2 linked regions of the Sediminicoccus sp. KRV36 genome follow. The protein of the gene in region 1 interacts with the protein of each later gene in a pairwise test. Links are inferred from orthologs where the notes say so. Each region holds a gene or a part of one and is shown in the gene's direction. Other genes may lie near its edges.

Region 1 (3,999 bases):
GCCCATTCGCTGGAAGCCCTCATCCAGCAATTCGGCCATGTGGCCATTGCGCTGCGGCCAGGAGCTGCCGCCAAACACCGCGCCGACCAGGCGCACGCCTTCGCGCTGCGCCGAGGTGACGATGTTGAAGCCGGACGCATTGATGAAGCCGGTCTTGATGCCATCGGTGCCCGGGTAATCGCGCAGCATGCCGTTATGGTTGCGGATCATGCGGTTGCCATGGGCGAAATACTGCGTGGCGAAATAGTGGTACTGATCCGGGAAATCCGCGATCAGCCGGCGCCCGAGCAACGCCATGTCCCGCGCGGTGGTCACCTGCTCGGGGTCGGGCAGGCCGGAGGCGTTGCGGAAGGTGGTGCGCGTCATGCCCAGGCTGCGGGCCCGCTGGGTCATGGCGCGGGAAAAGGCATCCTCATCGCCCGCAAGCGCTTCGCCCACGGCGGTCGCGATGTCATTGGCCGAGCGGGTGACGAGCGCCAGGATGGCGCTTTCGGCCGAGATGCTGCCGCCGGCCGGCACGCCCAGCTTGGACGGCGGGCGAGAGGCTGCTTCCGCGCTGACACGGATCGGCGTGCTGAGCGAGAGGCGACCATCGCGCATCGCCTCGAACAGCATGTACAGGGTCATCATCTTGGTGAGCGAGGCCGGGTGCCGGGTTTCATCGGCATTGGCGGCACTCAGCACCTGGCCGGAGCGCGCATCCACCACGATGGAAGCGTAGCGGTCCCGCGCGGTGATCTGAGCGGTGGCAACCCCGGCCCACAGACTCAGGATGAGTGCCATGGCGGCGCGCGAAAGAGCAGAGATGATCATGCGGATTCCCCAGCACACCGCGGTTTTGCCTCCCCCAAGGTTCGGCCGTGGCGTTTACGCTGGGGGCAAAGAAACAGCCATGCCGCCGTTTGTCCATCCGTTTCGCGCATGGGGGGCGCTTTTCCTTCCCCCGGGAATTTTTGTGCAGTGCACAAAAATCGCTTGCAACGGCCGGGGGTGGAGCCTAAATACGCTTCATGCTGCATTGCAGCAAAACATGCCTCTTCGTTCCTTCCCCAGTTCCGGGGCGGCCGGAGCGGCTCTCGGAAGGATGAAGACCATGGCAAATCAGGCAGACATGAAGAAGGCGATGACCCAGGCCGCGCAGACCGGCGCCGCCCAGGCGAAGAAGCTGGTTGAGGACGGCACGGCCCAGGCCCGCGTTGCCGTCGAGAAGACGATGGAGACCGCCAACAAGACCGCTGGCGACATGATGAAGGCCGCCGAAGAGGCCGCCGAATTCAGCCGTGGCAACATGGAGGCCCTCACCAAGGCGTCGCAGCTCTATGTGACGGGCGTGCAGGACCTGTCCCGCCAGACCATGGCGATGTTCCAGGCTCTCTCCGAGCACGCGATCGAGGGCGTGAAGGCGCTGTCCACCATGAAGAGCATGAAGGACGCGACCGACTTCCAGGCCTCGTTCACCAAGACCGCGTTCGAGCGCGCCATGAACGACACGACCAAGATCTCCGAAGCGGCAATGAAGCTGGCCGAGACCTCGATCGAGCCGATCTCGGCCCGCATGACGCTCGCCATGGAGAAGATGGCCAAGCCGCTGGCGGCGTAAGTCACTCATAAGGCCGGGTAACCGGTCCTTTGGAGCCTTCGGGGGCCCGGCCGTTCTTGCGGTCCGGGCCCTTTCCTTTTGGGGATTCCGCATCGTGATGCTCCGAACCCCTTCCCGTGGGGCGGCCGCACCCGATATCCTCCCTCGCGCGGCACCCACGAGACGAACAGTGCCCGACGCCAATTGATGGACGACCGGAACCGTATGATGAGCCCAATCACCATGTCCGATCCGGACAAACGCGACGGCGATGGCGGCCCCGCCACCGGCGTTGTCGTCAAGCCGCGCCCCAAGACCAAGAAGCCGGCGATGTACAAGGTCCTCATGCTGAATGACGACTACACGCCAATGGAATTCGTCGTTCACGTCCTGGAACGTTTTTTTCAGAAGAATCGTGACGAAGCCACGCGTATCATGATGCATGTCCACCGCCGCGGAGTCGGCGTCTGCGGTGTCTACACTTACGAAGTTGCCGAGACGAAGGTGACGCAGGTGATGGATCTGGCCCGCCAGAATCAGCATCCGCTGCAATGCACGATAGAAAAAGAGTGAGACCTGGAATTAAATCGCCATGCGGAATGACATGTTTGACATGACGCATGGGGTGTGACGGCAAGGGAGCGCCACCACATCATCATCCATCTGCCACGTGCCGATCCTCGGTTCTGGCCATCTCCAGTGGGAGCGTTGATCCATGCTGTCCCGCAACCTTGAGCAGACGCTCCATCGCGCGCTTGGCCTCGCCAATGACCGCCGCCATGAATATGCAACCCTCGAACACTTGCTGCTCGCCCTGGGCGAGGATGCCGATGCCACCACCGTGCTGCGCGCCTGCGGCGTGGATGTGGACCGGCTGAAGCGGGAACTCACCGAATTCCTCGACAAGGACCTGGCCGGGCTGGTCAGTGACCGCACGGGCGATCCGAAGCCGACCGCTGGTTTTCAGCGCGTCGTCCAGCGGGCCGCCATTCATGTGCAGTCCTCGGGCCGGGATGAGGTGACGGGGGCCAATGTGCTCGTCGCCCTCTTCAGCGAGCGCGAAAGCCATGCCGTCTATTTCCTGCAATTGCAGGACATGACGCGCCTCGATGCCGTCAACTTCATCAGCCATGGCATCGCCAAGGCCCCCGGCCGCTCGCAGCCCCGTCCCGTCCAGGGCCAGGCGCCGACGCCCGAGGAAAATGCCGGCAAGGAGGAGCGCGAGGAAAAGCCGCGCGGCGGCAACCGCAACCAGGATGCGCTCAGCACCTATTGCGTGAACCTCAACAAGCGCGCCCAGGCCGGCAAGATTGATCCCTTGATCGGCCGCGATCACGAGATCGAGCGCACCATCCAGATCCTCTGCCGCCGCACCAAGAACAACCCGCTCTATGTGGGTGATCCAGGCGTGGGCAAGACGGCCATTGCCGAGGGCCTGGCCAAGCGCATCGTCGAGGGCGATGTGCCGGAAGTGCTGGCCAAGTCCACGATCTATTCGCTCGACATGGGCAGCCTGCTCGCTGGCACCCGCTATCGCGGCGATTTCGAGGAGCGGCTGAAGGCCGTGGTGAATGAACTGGAGGCCCAGCCGGGCTCCATCCTGTTCATTGACGAGATCCACACTGTGATCGGCGCCGGCGCCACTTCGGGCGGCGCGATGGATGCCTCCAACCTGCTCAAGCCGGCTTTGGCCCAGGGCACGCTGCGTTGCGTCGGTTCCACCACCTACAAGGAATATCGCAACCACTTCGAGAAGGACCGCGCGCTGGTCCGGCGCTTCCAGAAGATCGACGTGAACGAGCCCTCGATCGAGGACACGGTCAAGATCCTGCAGGGCCTCAAGACCAATTACGAGAAGCACCACAAGGTGAAGTACACGCCCGAAGCCATCCGCGCCGCGGTGGAGCTTTCGGCCAAGTACATCCATGACCGCAAGCTGCCCGACAAGGCGATTGACGTGATCGACGAAGTCGGCGCTTCGCGCATGCTGGTGCCGGAGAACAAGCGCAAGAAGACCGTGACGCTGAAGGATGTGGAGGAGGTGGTCGCGAAGATCGCTCGTATTCCGCCTAAATCCGTCTCGGCCGATGACAAGGAAGTGCTCCGCACGCTGGAGCGCGACCTCAAGGCGATGGTCTTCGGGCAGGATGCGGCGATCACGGCGCTCTCCTCGGCCATCAAGCTCAGCCGCGCCGGGTTGCGCGATGCCGAGAAGCCGATCGGCAACTACCTGTTCAGCGGCCCGACGGGCGTCGGCAAGACGGAAGTCGCCAAGCAGCTGTCGAAGACGCTGGGCATCGAGCTGATCCGCTTCGACATGTCGGAATACATGGAGCGGCACAGCATCAGCCGGCTGATCGGCGCACCGCCGGGCTATGTCGGCTTCGACCAGGGCGGGCTGCTGACCGATGGCATCGACC
Region 2 (3,519 bases), 3.4 Mb from region 1 along the record:
CGGCTTCCTGGCCTATGCCGGCATCAAGACGCTGGCCGGGCGCGCCGCTGAGGTGCATGGCGCGGTCTGGCTGCTCTCCGGCCTGTGTGCCGTGAAATTCGCGGTCGGCTGATGAAAAGCTTGGCGCGATGAAGAACCCGGCCGCGCTGGCGCCGCTCCGCCATCCGGCCTTCCGGATGCTGTGGCTGGCCAATCTGGCCTCCAATATCGGGCTCTTCGTCCAGAACACCGCGGCGGGCTGGCTGATGACCAGCCTTGATCCCTCGCCGATGATGGTGAGCCTGGTGCAGGCCGCCTCCATGCTGCCGGTGTTCCTGCTGGCGCTGCCGGCAGGTGCGCTGGCCGATATCATGGACCGCCGCGTCTTTCTGATTGCCGCCCAGCTCTGGATGGCGGCCGTGGCGGGCCTGCTCTGCCTGCTCAGCGGGTTTGATGCGCTGGGGGCGTGGGGCTTGGTGGCCTTGACGTTTGGCCTCGGTGCCGGCCTCGCCATGACCTTTCCGGCCTGGGCGGCGACCACGCCAGAGCTGGTCCCGCGTGAGGATCTGATCAGCGCCATCGCGCTGAACGGCATCGGCTTCAACATCACCCGCGCGATTGGCCCGGCGATCGGCGGGCTGACCATCGCCTGGTTCGGCATGGAGGCGGCCTTCGCGCTGAATGCGCTCTGCCTGATGGTCATGGTGGCCGCACTCTTTGCCTGGAAGCGGCCGGCCACGTCGTCGCGCATGCCGCGGGAGCATTTCCTCTCCGCCGTGCGGGCGGGGACGCGGTTTGTCGCGGCCACGCCTGCCATGCATGCGGCGATCATGCGCGCGGTGGTGTTCTTCCTGTTCGGCTCGGCCGTCTGGGGGCTCTTGCCGCTGCTGGTGCGGGACACGCTGGCGCTCGGCCCGCAGGCCTTCGGGCTGTTGCTGGGCTGCATGGGGGTGGGTGCGGTGGGTGCCGGCTTCCTGCTGCCGGCCTTGCGCGGGCGGCTCGACCGGTCCGGCATGGTGCTCTGGGCCTCGCTGATCGGCGCGCTGGCCATGGCGATCCTGGCCTTGCTGCACCACTGGAGCTTCGCCGCCATCGGGATGCTGCTCTATGGCGTGTCCTGGATTTCGGCTGCCTCCACCTTGCAGGCTTCGGCGCAGATGGCGGCGCCGGCCTGGGTGCGGGCGCGGGCCATCGGCATCTACCAGATGTGCTTCTTCGGCGCGTTGGCGGCGGGCTCCGCACTTTCCGGCTGGATCGCGAGCCTGCTGGGCGTCACCTGGGCCATGGCATTGTTCGCGCTGGGGGCCGCCATAGGCGCCATCCTGGTCCGGCATTGGCGACTGGAGGGCGATGCCCCCAGCGCTCCACCGGCGGTGGAACTGGCCGGTCCCGCCCCGGCCGCCGCCGAATTGCACGATCTGCTGCATGACGATGCGAACCGTGTGCTGGAAGTGGTGCGCTATCACGTGGCGCCGGGCGACCGGACTGCGTTCCTGGCTGTCATGGCCGAATGCCGGCTGGTCCGGCTGCGCGGCGGTGCGGCCACCTGGCGGCTCTATGAGGATATTGCCAAGCCGGATCGCTGGGTTGAGCTCTGGGCCATCGAAAGCTGGGCCGAGCATCTGCGCGAGGCCGGGCGGCTTTCGGATGAGGATCGCGTGACGCTGGCCCGCGCCGCCGGCTTCCACGCGGATGAGGGCGGGCCGGAAGCCGTGCGCTATGTGAATGTCAGGGTCTGAACAGCATCACGTGACATGCAGCGCGAGGCTGCCCACATCATGTCCGACAAGGAGTTTTCCATGGCCAAATTGTTCAAGACCCGAAACACCCTGGGCGAGAATGCCCGCCTCGCCAGCGTGGCGCTGCTGAATGCGGCGCTGGTGGACCTCATGGACCTGACCAATGGCGTGCGCATGGCCCATTGGACCGTACGCGGCCCGCATTTCGCGGCGCTGCACGCGAAGTTCGAGGAATTCTACGACCAGCTCGGCACCGCCGTGGATGACACGGCCGAGCGCATCGTGCAGCTGGGCGGCACGCCCGATGGAACTACCCAGGCGGTGGGTGCGGCCACCCGGCTGGCACCCTATCCCGCCAAGCTGCGGGACGGCCTGGCGCATGTGGCGGCGCTGGCCGAACGCTATGCCGCCCTGGCCGATACCACCCGCGCGGCGATCGATGCGGCCGCCGAGGCGGGTGACGCCGATACGGCGGATTTGCTGACCGGCACCTCGCGCATGCTGGACAAGGCGCTGTGGATGCTGGAGGCGCATCTGGACTGAGACGGCCCGGGCGGCGCGTCCCACCGTTATTCCATCCTGATGGCCCAGCCCATTGCCAGCAGCGGGACCACGAAGCGCGCCTCGCGCAGGGCCAGATAGGCGGTCTCGTGTGAAAGGGCGGGCGCCGCCAGCGTCCGGGCCAGCAGATCCGGGGCGCGCGCCCTCAAGTGAGTGTGCAGGGCAGCGGCCTCGGCCGCGCGGCCGGTCTGCGCCAGTGCGGCGAGGCGGTAGAGCAACCGCTCCTCCTGCGGCATGAAGGCGCGCAGGCTGGGCGGCAGCGCGAAATCCTCAGCCCCGTGATCCGCCTCGCCCGCGAAGAGCTTGGCGATCCCCAGATAGGTCCGCCAGGTGCCGGCGAAGGGGTGAAAGGGCGCTTCCACCAGCATGGCCTCGAGCGGTGCAATCGCCTCCCTCGCCTGCCCGAGCAGCAGCAGCATCAGCCCCGCCCCTGCGCGGGCGGTAATGCGGCTGGGGTCCTCACCCGCTTGGCGGAACAGCGGCAGGGCCTCGGCGTAGCGCCCTTCGTGGCGAAGCACGACGGCGCGGGCATGCAGGGTGAAGGGGTCCTGCGGTGCCGCGGCATGGGCCAGTTCCGCGTAGCGCCTGGCCTCGGCCAGGTCCGCCGCCGGATCCTCGCTGTGGCGCGCGGTGATGAGATTGGCATAGGTGAAGGTGGCCTCGGCGGCGGCCTGGGCGAGGCTGGGGTCAAGCGCGCTGGCCTCGCGGAAGAAGGGCAGGCTTTCACGGAGCCGGACTTCGAAGGAACCGCCGCCGCGCAGGCGTGCGCGGCCTTGCTCCAAAAGGGTTTCGGCCATCGCGCGTGGGGAAGCGGCCGGAAGTTGTGCGGGCTGCGGCAGCGCCGGCCACAGCCAATAGGCAGCGGCCAATACTGGCAGGCCAGCAGCCAGCGCCAGGGCGGCGCGGCGGCGCGGCGCCATATTGGGGGCGGATGCTGCGGGCGGCGCCTCCGGCCGAAGTTCCGTGGCCAGCAGATAGCCCCGGCGCGGCAGGGTCTGCAGCAGGCGGGGCGCGGCCTCGCCCAGCGCCCTTCGGATTTCGGAGACGCATTGAGTCACGCTGTCATCTGTGACGGCGACATCGGGCCAGACGGCGTCCAGCAGGGCCTCGCGGCTCACCACTTCGCCCGCATGCAGCAGGAGATGAGCCAATACGGCAGCGGTCTTCGGGCGCAGCACCACCTCCCGGTCGCCGGTCGAGAGGGCGCCGCGCGCGGTATCCAGGGTGAAGCCGTCGAAGC

What was found.
Region 2: the proteins of clpS (region 1) and dps interact in binary tests that used the Escherichia coli proteins (3 or more experiments, as listed by UniProt). The link is inferred for Sediminicoccus sp. KRV36 from one-to-one orthologs.

What each region holds. Positions count from the first base shown.
Region 1 is NZ_CP085081.1:95,564-99,562, forward strand. The notes cover bases 569-3,487. They hold clpS (ATP-dependent Clp protease adapter ClpS), read left to right. Parts: upstream 569-1,822; coding sequence 1,823-2,152; downstream 2,153-3,487. Other genes in these bases: LHU95_RS00460 (D-alanyl-D-alanine carboxypeptidase family protein), read right to left, coding at 569-813; LHU95_RS00465 (phasin family protein), read left to right, coding at 1,112-1,600; clpA (ATP-dependent Clp protease ATP-binding subunit ClpA), read left to right, coding at 2,295-3,487. Also shown: more of LHU95_RS00460, read right to left, coding at 1-568; more of clpA, read left to right, coding at 3,488-3,999. UniProt on the Escherichia coli protein: Involved in the modulation of the specificity of the ClpAP-mediated ATP-dependent protein degradation.
Region 2 is NZ_CP085081.1:3,520,323-3,523,841, reverse strand. Bases 541-3,519 are described here. They hold dps (DNA starvation/stationary phase protection protein Dps), read left to right. Parts: upstream 541-1,778; coding sequence 1,779-2,261; downstream 2,262-3,519. Other genes in these bases: LHU95_RS16655 (transcriptional regulator), read right to left, coding at 2,288-3,519; LHU95_RS16665 (MFS transporter), read left to right, coding at 541-1,718. In the rest of the region: LHU95_RS16670 (NCS2 family permease), read left to right, coding at 1-112; more of LHU95_RS16665, read left to right, coding at 129-540.